Regions from separate parts of the Pseudomonas phoenicis genome, predicted to be linked through region 1. Evidence: riboswitches for the same ligand, from Rfam matches in the RefSeq annotation. Region 1 holds a riboswitch; the other holds the start of a gene.
What was found. Region 1 has a riboswitch for cobalamin ahead of cobO (cob(I)yrinic acid a,c-diamide adenosyltransferase). Riboswitches for the same ligand answer to the same signal wherever they lie in the genome.
Positions count from the first base shown of each region.

Region 2: linked by a shared signal. The riboswitch ahead of AA0Z93_RS19745 (CbtB domain-containing protein) and the one ahead of cobO (cob(I)yrinic acid a,c-diamide adenosyltransferase) in region 1 are both predicted to bind cobalamin.

Region 1 covers NZ_CP154852.1:3,283,406-3,286,947, forward strand. The annotation lists gene AA0Z93_RS14750 (PQQ-dependent sugar dehydrogenase) at 1-784, opposite strand, end outside; cobalamin riboswitch at 1,012-1,236, shown strand; gene cobO (cob(I)yrinic acid a,c-diamide adenosyltransferase) at 1,361-1,972, shown strand; gene AA0Z93_RS14760 (cobyrinate a,c-diamide synthase) at 1,969-3,264, shown strand; gene bluB (5,6-dimethylbenzimidazole synthase) at 3,261-3,542, shown strand, end outside.
Region 2 covers NZ_CP154852.1:4,346,968-4,350,509, forward strand. The annotation lists gene cobN (cobaltochelatase subunit CobN) at 1-647, opposite strand, end outside; gene cobW (cobalamin biosynthesis protein CobW) at 651-1,721, opposite strand; cobalamin riboswitch at 1,819-2,027, opposite strand; cobalamin riboswitch at 2,100-2,330, shown strand; gene AA0Z93_RS19745 (CbtB domain-containing protein) at 2,422-2,607, shown strand; gene AA0Z93_RS19750 (CbtA family protein) at 2,618-3,307, shown strand; gene AA0Z93_RS19755 (cobalamin biosynthesis protein) at 3,300-3,542, shown strand, end outside.

The DNA of each region.
Region 1 (3,542 bases):
CCAGACCGTTGGGGTTGCGCAGGCCGCTGGCGAACAGGCGCTGCTGGCCGTTGGCCGGGTCCACTTCCCAAATGGCGGCGCGGCCGCGTTCCTGCTCCAGCCCGTTTTCGCCGACGTTGCTGTTGGAGCCGACCGTCACGTACAGCTTGCTGCCGTCCCGGCTGGCGATGACGTTCTTGGTCCAGTGGTGGTTGAGCGGGCCGCCCGGCAAGTCGACCACTTTCTGCCCTGGATCGCGCAACTGCATGGCGCCTTCGGTGTAGGCGAAACGCAGCAGCTTGTCGGTATCGGCGACGTACAAGGTGTTGCCCACCAGCGCCATGCCGAAAGGTGAATTGAGGTTTTCGATGAACGGCACACGTAGCTCGGCGACGCCATCGTGGTCGGCATCGCGCAGCAGCGTGATGCGATTGGCGCTGGACACGCCGGCGCCCGCGCGTTTCATCACCTTCTCCGCGATCCAGCCCTTGACGCCCTTGCTGTCGTCGGGCTTGGGCGGGGCGTTGGTTTCGGCCACCAGCACGTCGCCGTTAGGCAGCACGTACAGCCAACGTGGGTGGTCCAGCCCCTCGGCGAAGGCTTTGACCTGCGTGCCCTTGGCGGCGATCGGTTTGCCACCGTCCGGCCAACCGATGGCCGGGGCGATGTTCACCGTGGGAATGAGCGTCTTGTTCGGCGCCGGCAGCTCGGGCGCCGGGCCCATGCCGTCGGAGACCTGCAAACGGGCGGACTCGCCACAGGCCACCAGGCTTGTGGTCAAGGCAATCAGCAAACCGACACGCATCCGGGCCATGCAGGCATCCTCCGCAAATGGGAACCATCGACAAGATTGAGAGAGGCCGTACTGGAGCGAGTTCACTCGCGATGGACCGCAAAGCGGCCCCGGTAGCCCTAGTGGCGTTCTGCCAAGGGAGTGGGCGAGCTGCAGTCGAAGGCGCTTTCCAGTCGTCATGCACAGCTACCCCACCCATTCCCGCCATCCACATTGACGCTCCCGGTGCAACCCTCTAACCTTCGCCGTTCGTTTCAGGTGCCCCGTGGACACGCTTCCACCGGGGTGAAACTGGGAAGCCGGTGGGCGCCACAGCGGTGCGATTCCGGCGCTGCCCCCGCAACGGTAGGTGAGTCGAGCGATGCGCACGGCCAGAAGGGTCATCCTCTGGTGAGCGGCACGCCGCCCGAGGGCCAAAGCCCCGCTCGCAAGCCCGGAGACCGGCCTGTCACAGTCTTATATCGGTATCACGGAGGGTGATGCGCGGTGCTCCGTGGCGTAAGGCCGTGGCTGCTGCGCGCCTCCGTGTCTGCCTGCCTTATCGACCCACCGGTGCCTGTTCGGGCGCCGTGGCCTGCGGAGACCCCCATGAACGAATCCCCCGAGCGCGACGAACGCCACCTGGCCCGCATGCAGCGCAAGAAAGCGCTGATGGACGACCGCATCGCCAATTCCCCCAACGAATGCGGCCTGCTGCTGGTGCTGACCGGCAACGGCAAGGGCAAGAGCAGCTCGGCCTTCGGCATGCTCGCCCGCGCCATGGGCCATGGCATGCGCTGCGGTGTGGTGCAGTTCATCAAAGGTCGCAACAGCACCGGTGAGGAACTGTTCTTCCGGCGCTTCCCCGAGCAGGTCAGCTACCACGTGATGGGCGAAGGCTTCACCTGGGAAACCCAGGACCGCCAGCGCGACATCGCCGCCGCCGAAGCGGCCTGGGCCGTGTCGCGACAACTGCTGCAAGACCCGGCCGTGGAGTTCGTCGTGCTTGACGAACTGAACATCGCCCTCAAGCACGGCTACCTGGACCTCGACCAGGTGCTGACCGACCTGCAGGCGCGCCCGCCCATGCAGCATGTGATCGTCACCGGCCGCGGCGCCAAGCCCGAACTGGTCGAACTGGCCGACACCGTGACCGAGATGGGTGTGGTCAAGCACGCCTTCCAGGCCGGCATCCGCGCGCAGAAGGGCGTGGAACTGTGAGCGAACGCCGACACTGCCCGGCGGTGCTGATCGCAGCGCCCGCCTCCGGGCAGGGCAAGACCACCGTCACCGCCGCCCTGGCACGCCTGCACCGCAACCTTGGACGGCGGGTGCGCGTGTTCAAGTGCGGGCCGGACTTTCTCGACCCCATGATCCTCGAACGCGCCAGCGGCGCGCCGGTGTACCAACTGGACATGTGGATGATCGGCGAGGCCGAAAGCCGGCGGCTGCTTTGGCAGGCCGCGGCCGAGGCCGACCTGATCCTCATCGAAGGGGTCATGGGCCTGTTCGACGGTACGCCGTCGAGCGCCGACCTGGCGCGGCATTTCGGCGTCCCGGTGCTGGCGGTGATCGACGGCACGGCCATGGCCCAGACCTTCGGTGCCCTGGCCCTGGGCCTGGCGCGCTACCAGCCCGACCTGCCGTTCGCCGGGGTGCTGGCCAACCGGGTCGGCAGCCTGCGCCATGCGCAATTGCTCGAAGGCAGCTTGAGCGAGGGGTTGCGCTGGTACGGCGGGCTGTCGCGCGAGCGCGGCATCGAACTGCCCAGCCGCCACCTGGGGCTGGTCCAGGCCAGCGAACTCAATGACCTGGACGCGCGCCTGGACGCCGCCGCGCAGGCGCTTGGCGAAAGCTGTGACGCCGCCTTGCCGCCTCCGGTGGGCTTCGACGCGCCGCAACCGGTCGAGGTGCGCCCAGCCCTGCAAGGCGTGCACATCGGCATCGCCCGCGACGAGGCCTTCGCCTTCGCCTACGGCGCCAACCTCGACCTGCTGCGCGCCCAGGGCGCGACCCTGCATTTTTTCTCGCCCCTGCACGATCAGGCGCTGCCCGCCGTCGACAGCCTGTACCTGCCCGGCGGTTATCCCGAGCTGCATCACCACGCCTTGGCCGCCAACGCGCCGATGCTGGCGGCGATCCGCGCCCACCATGGGGCCGGTAAACCGCTGTTGGCCGAATGCGGCGGCATGCTCTACCTGCTCGATGCGCTGACCGACGTCGCCGGCGAGCGTGCCGAACTGGTCGGGCTGCTGCACGGCGAAGCCACCATGCAGAAGCGCCTCGCGGCCCTGGCCCTGCAATCGGTGACGCTGCCAGAAGGCACGTTGCGCGGGCACACCTACCACCACTCGCTGACCACCACCGACGAGACGCCCATCGCCCGTGGCCTGAGCCCCAACGGCGGGCGCGGCAACGAGGCGGTGTATCGCCTGGGCCGCACGACCGCCTCCTACGTGCACTTCTATTTCCCTTCCGACCCCGAAGCGGCGGCGGCGCTGTTGCGACCATGAATGAACATGCTTTCACCGAAGCCGAACGGGCTGCGGTCTACCGCGCCATCGGCGAGCGTCGCGACATGCGCCATTTCGCCGGGGGCGAGGTGGCGCCGGACCTCTTGCAACGCTTGCTGCACGCCGCGCACCAGGCGCCGAGCGTCGGGCTGATGCAGCCCTGGCGCTTCATTCGCATCACACGCCGGGCGCTACGCAGCGACATCCATCGATTGGTCGAGGCCGAGCGTCTGCGCACCGCCGAGGCGCTGGGCGAGCGCGGCGACACCTTCATGCAG
Region 2 (3,542 bases), 1.1 Mb from region 1:
GTGTTGGCCGCCTGCAAGTGCGAGCGGTAGAACAGCAGCGGCGCCACCGGCCATTGCGGTTGCCACTGCGCATACCAGTCCTGCAACGTGGCGCCGGCCACCTGGGGGTGGTAGACGCTGGTGCGCGGCAGGGGCTGCGGTTCCTGCCAGGGGTAGTCGCGGTCCAACCAGGTGCTGGCCAGGCAGTTGAACAGGTTCACGGCGTTGGCCTTGCCGCCCTGGCGCAGGTAGTGCCAGAGCCGCTCGGCGCGGGCGTCGCGTACGCTACCCAGATCGGTCAGCTCGGGATCGGGGCGGTCGTCACCCGGCACCAGGATCAGCTCGACGCCGCGCTCGGCCAGTTGCACCAACTGTTCGATACCGTAACGCCAGTAACCCACGCCCCCGTGCAGCGACAGCAGGACGACCTTGGCGTGGCGCAGCACCTCGTCGACGTACAGGTCGACCGAGGCGTGGTTCTGTACCTGCATGGGGTTGGCCAGGCGCACGCTGGGGAAGTCGGCCGGCAGGTGTTCGAGGGTATCGGCCAACAGCGCCAGATGCGAGTCGCCGCTGCACAGGATCACCAGCTCGGCCGGGGTCTGGCCGAGGTCGGCGATGCTGTCGTCCGGCACGAAGCCGCCGGGCTGGGTGCGCAGCAGGTGCATCGATCAGGCGCCCAGGGCTTGGCGCAGGCGCGCGCCGAGCTGTTCGGCGTCGAGGTCCTGGCCGATCAGCACCAAGCGGGTGATGCGGGCTTCGTCGGCGCGCCACGGGCGGTCGAAGTGCTTGTCGAAGCGGCTGCCCACGCCTTGGATGAGCAGGCGCATGGGTTTGCCGGGAATGGCGGCGAAGCCTTTGATGCGCAGGATGCCGTGCTCGGCCACCAGTTGCGCCAAGGCCTCGAGCAGCAGGCGCTCGTCGGCTTCCGGCAATTCCAGGGAGATGGAGTCGAAGGCGTCATGGTCGTGGTCGTCGTGTTCGCCATCATCGTCATGGTGCGAGTCGTGATGGGTGCGGCGGCCGTCGATGTGCGCTTCGGACTCGGCGCCCACGCCGATCAGCACGTCCAGCGGCAGACGGCCGCTGCTGGCTTCGATGACCTTGACCGCCGGCGGCAATTCTTCCTGCACTTCGGCGCGTACGCGGGCCAGGCCTTCGGCATCGATCAGGTCGGCTTTGTTCAGCACCACCAGGTCGGCGCTGGCCAATTGGTCGGCGAACAGCTCGTGCAGGGGCGATTCGTGGTCGAGGTTGGGGTCGAGCTTGCGCTGGGCATCGACCTGGTCGGGATAGGCGGCGAAGGTGCCGGCCGCGACCGCCGGGCTGTCGACCACGGTGATCACCGCATCGACCGTGCAGGCGTTGCGGATTTCGGGCCACTGGAAGGCTTGCACCAGGGGTTTGGGCAGGGCCAGGCCGCTGGTTTCGATGAGGATGTGGTCCAGGTCGCCGCGGCGCGCCACCAGTTCGCGCATCACCGGGAAGAACTCTTCCTGCACCGTGCAGCACAGGCAGCCGTTGGCCAGCTCGAAGACCCGTCCCACCGCCTCTTCTTCCGTGCAGCCGATGCTGCACTGCTTGAGCAGGTCGCCGTCGATGCCCAGCTCGCCGAACTCGTTGACGATGATCGCGATGCGGCGGCCTTGGGCGTTGTCCAGCATGTGCCGGAGCAAGGTGGTCTTGCCCGAGCCGAGGAAGCCGGTGACGATGGTGACGGGAAGCTTGGCCAGTGTTTTCATGTCTCAGTGCCCTTGGCAGACGGCGCGGGCATGCGGGACGACCGCCCGCAGCCGAGTCGGCCAGGCGTGCTCGCCACCGGATCACCCCGCCCGGTTGATGTCGAAAGCGTACCGAGGCAGGTCTCCTGGCTCGCACCCTGGCCTGCGGGCCGTACCGATGGCGCCTTCCCGCGTGCGCGCAGTGGCTGTGCCGATCGGCTGGGATGCTTACAGTTGCGGGGGCAGCCGCGGCTCTACCGCGTTCCCGTCTTAGCTCAGTGGGCGAGGAAAGCATGCCCCCTGAGAACCTCGAAACGGCAAGGCTACGCAGTGCCCCGCGCGGGGTCAACCGCTGCCGCCGAGGGGCTGACAATTGACGGGAAATACGCCCCATGCTTTGCTAGCGCCCTTGCGTCAGGTGCCCCTCACGGGGTGAAACGGGAAACCGGTGCGTCGCGGTCTGCAACAGCAGGCCAGGCAATGCCGGTGCTGCCCCCGCAACGGTAAGCGAGCCATGCGTCTGCAACACCACTGCGTCGGCGCCAGCCACGTGGGAAGGTCGACGCGCAGTCTGGGGAGTCACGCTCCCGCTCGCGAGCCCGGAGACCGGCCTGGCGTCTCGATCAACCCCCGCGGTGGGCGGGCGCTGTTGCCTGCACTTGGCGTGTCCGCGCTGGGGCGACCGTGCGTGACCTGCCGATTCCCAGCCGAGGAACTCGTCATGCCGATCGTCAGCAGCAAACCCGCCATCAGCCCCTCCACTACGCTCAGTCAACGTCTGGTCGTCGCCATCGGCGCAGGCCTGCTGGGTCTGAGCCTGGTGTATTTCGCCGGCTTCTCGCACATCGATGCGGTACACAACGCCGCGCACGACACGCGCCACAGCGCAGCCTTCCCCTGCCACTGAGGACGCCGGCATGCTCACTCGCATCGCCCGTACCGCGGGCTTCAGCGGCTTGCTCGCCGCGCTGTTGCTGACCCTGCTGCAAAGTTTGTGGGTCGGCCCGTTGATCCTCCAGGCCGAAACCTACGAGAGCGCAGCGCCCGCTGCCCAGGCGCACAGCCATGCCGAGGGCGCTGCCGCCCATGAGCATGCGCCTGAGGCGTGGTCGCCCGAGGACGGCTGGCAACGCGTACTGGCTACCACCGGCGGCAACCTGGTCGTGGCCGTGGGCTTTGCCTTGCTGCTGGCGGCGCTGTACAGCCTGCGCCAACCCAACCGCGTCGCCAGCGGCGCGCTGTGGGGTCTGGCCGGCTTCGCGGTGTTCTGCCTGGCGCCCACTTTGGGCCTGCCGCCCGAACTGCCCGGCACGGCCGCGGCTGACCTGGCCCAGCGGCAGACCTGGTGGATCGGCACCGCAGCCGCCACGGCCTGTGGCCTGGCACTGCTGGCATTCAGCCGCTCCTGGACGTTCAAGCTGCTCGGCGCCATGCTGCTGGTCGTGCCGCACCTGATCGGCGCCCCACAACCTGCGATCCACGAAAGCCTGGCCCCTGAAGCGTTGGCGGCGCAGTTCAAGCTCGCCTCCTTGTTGACCAATGCGGCCTTCTGGGTGGCCTTGGGCCTGCTCAGCGCATGGTTGTACCGCCGCGCCGAACATGCCTGATTCCCCGGCGCTGTATGCCGGGATCGGCTGCCGCAAGGGCTGCGATACCCGGCAGTTGTCGGCGTTGCTGTCGCGAACCCTGGAGCGCCACGGCCTGCCCCTAAGCGCTATACGGGCCCTGGCCAGCATCGCCGGCAAGGCCCGGGAGCCGGGCCTGTTGGCATTGGCCGAGCAGCTGGGCGTGCCGCTGCTGGTCTTCGACGTCGCCAGTCTGGACGGTCTGCAACCCTTGCTC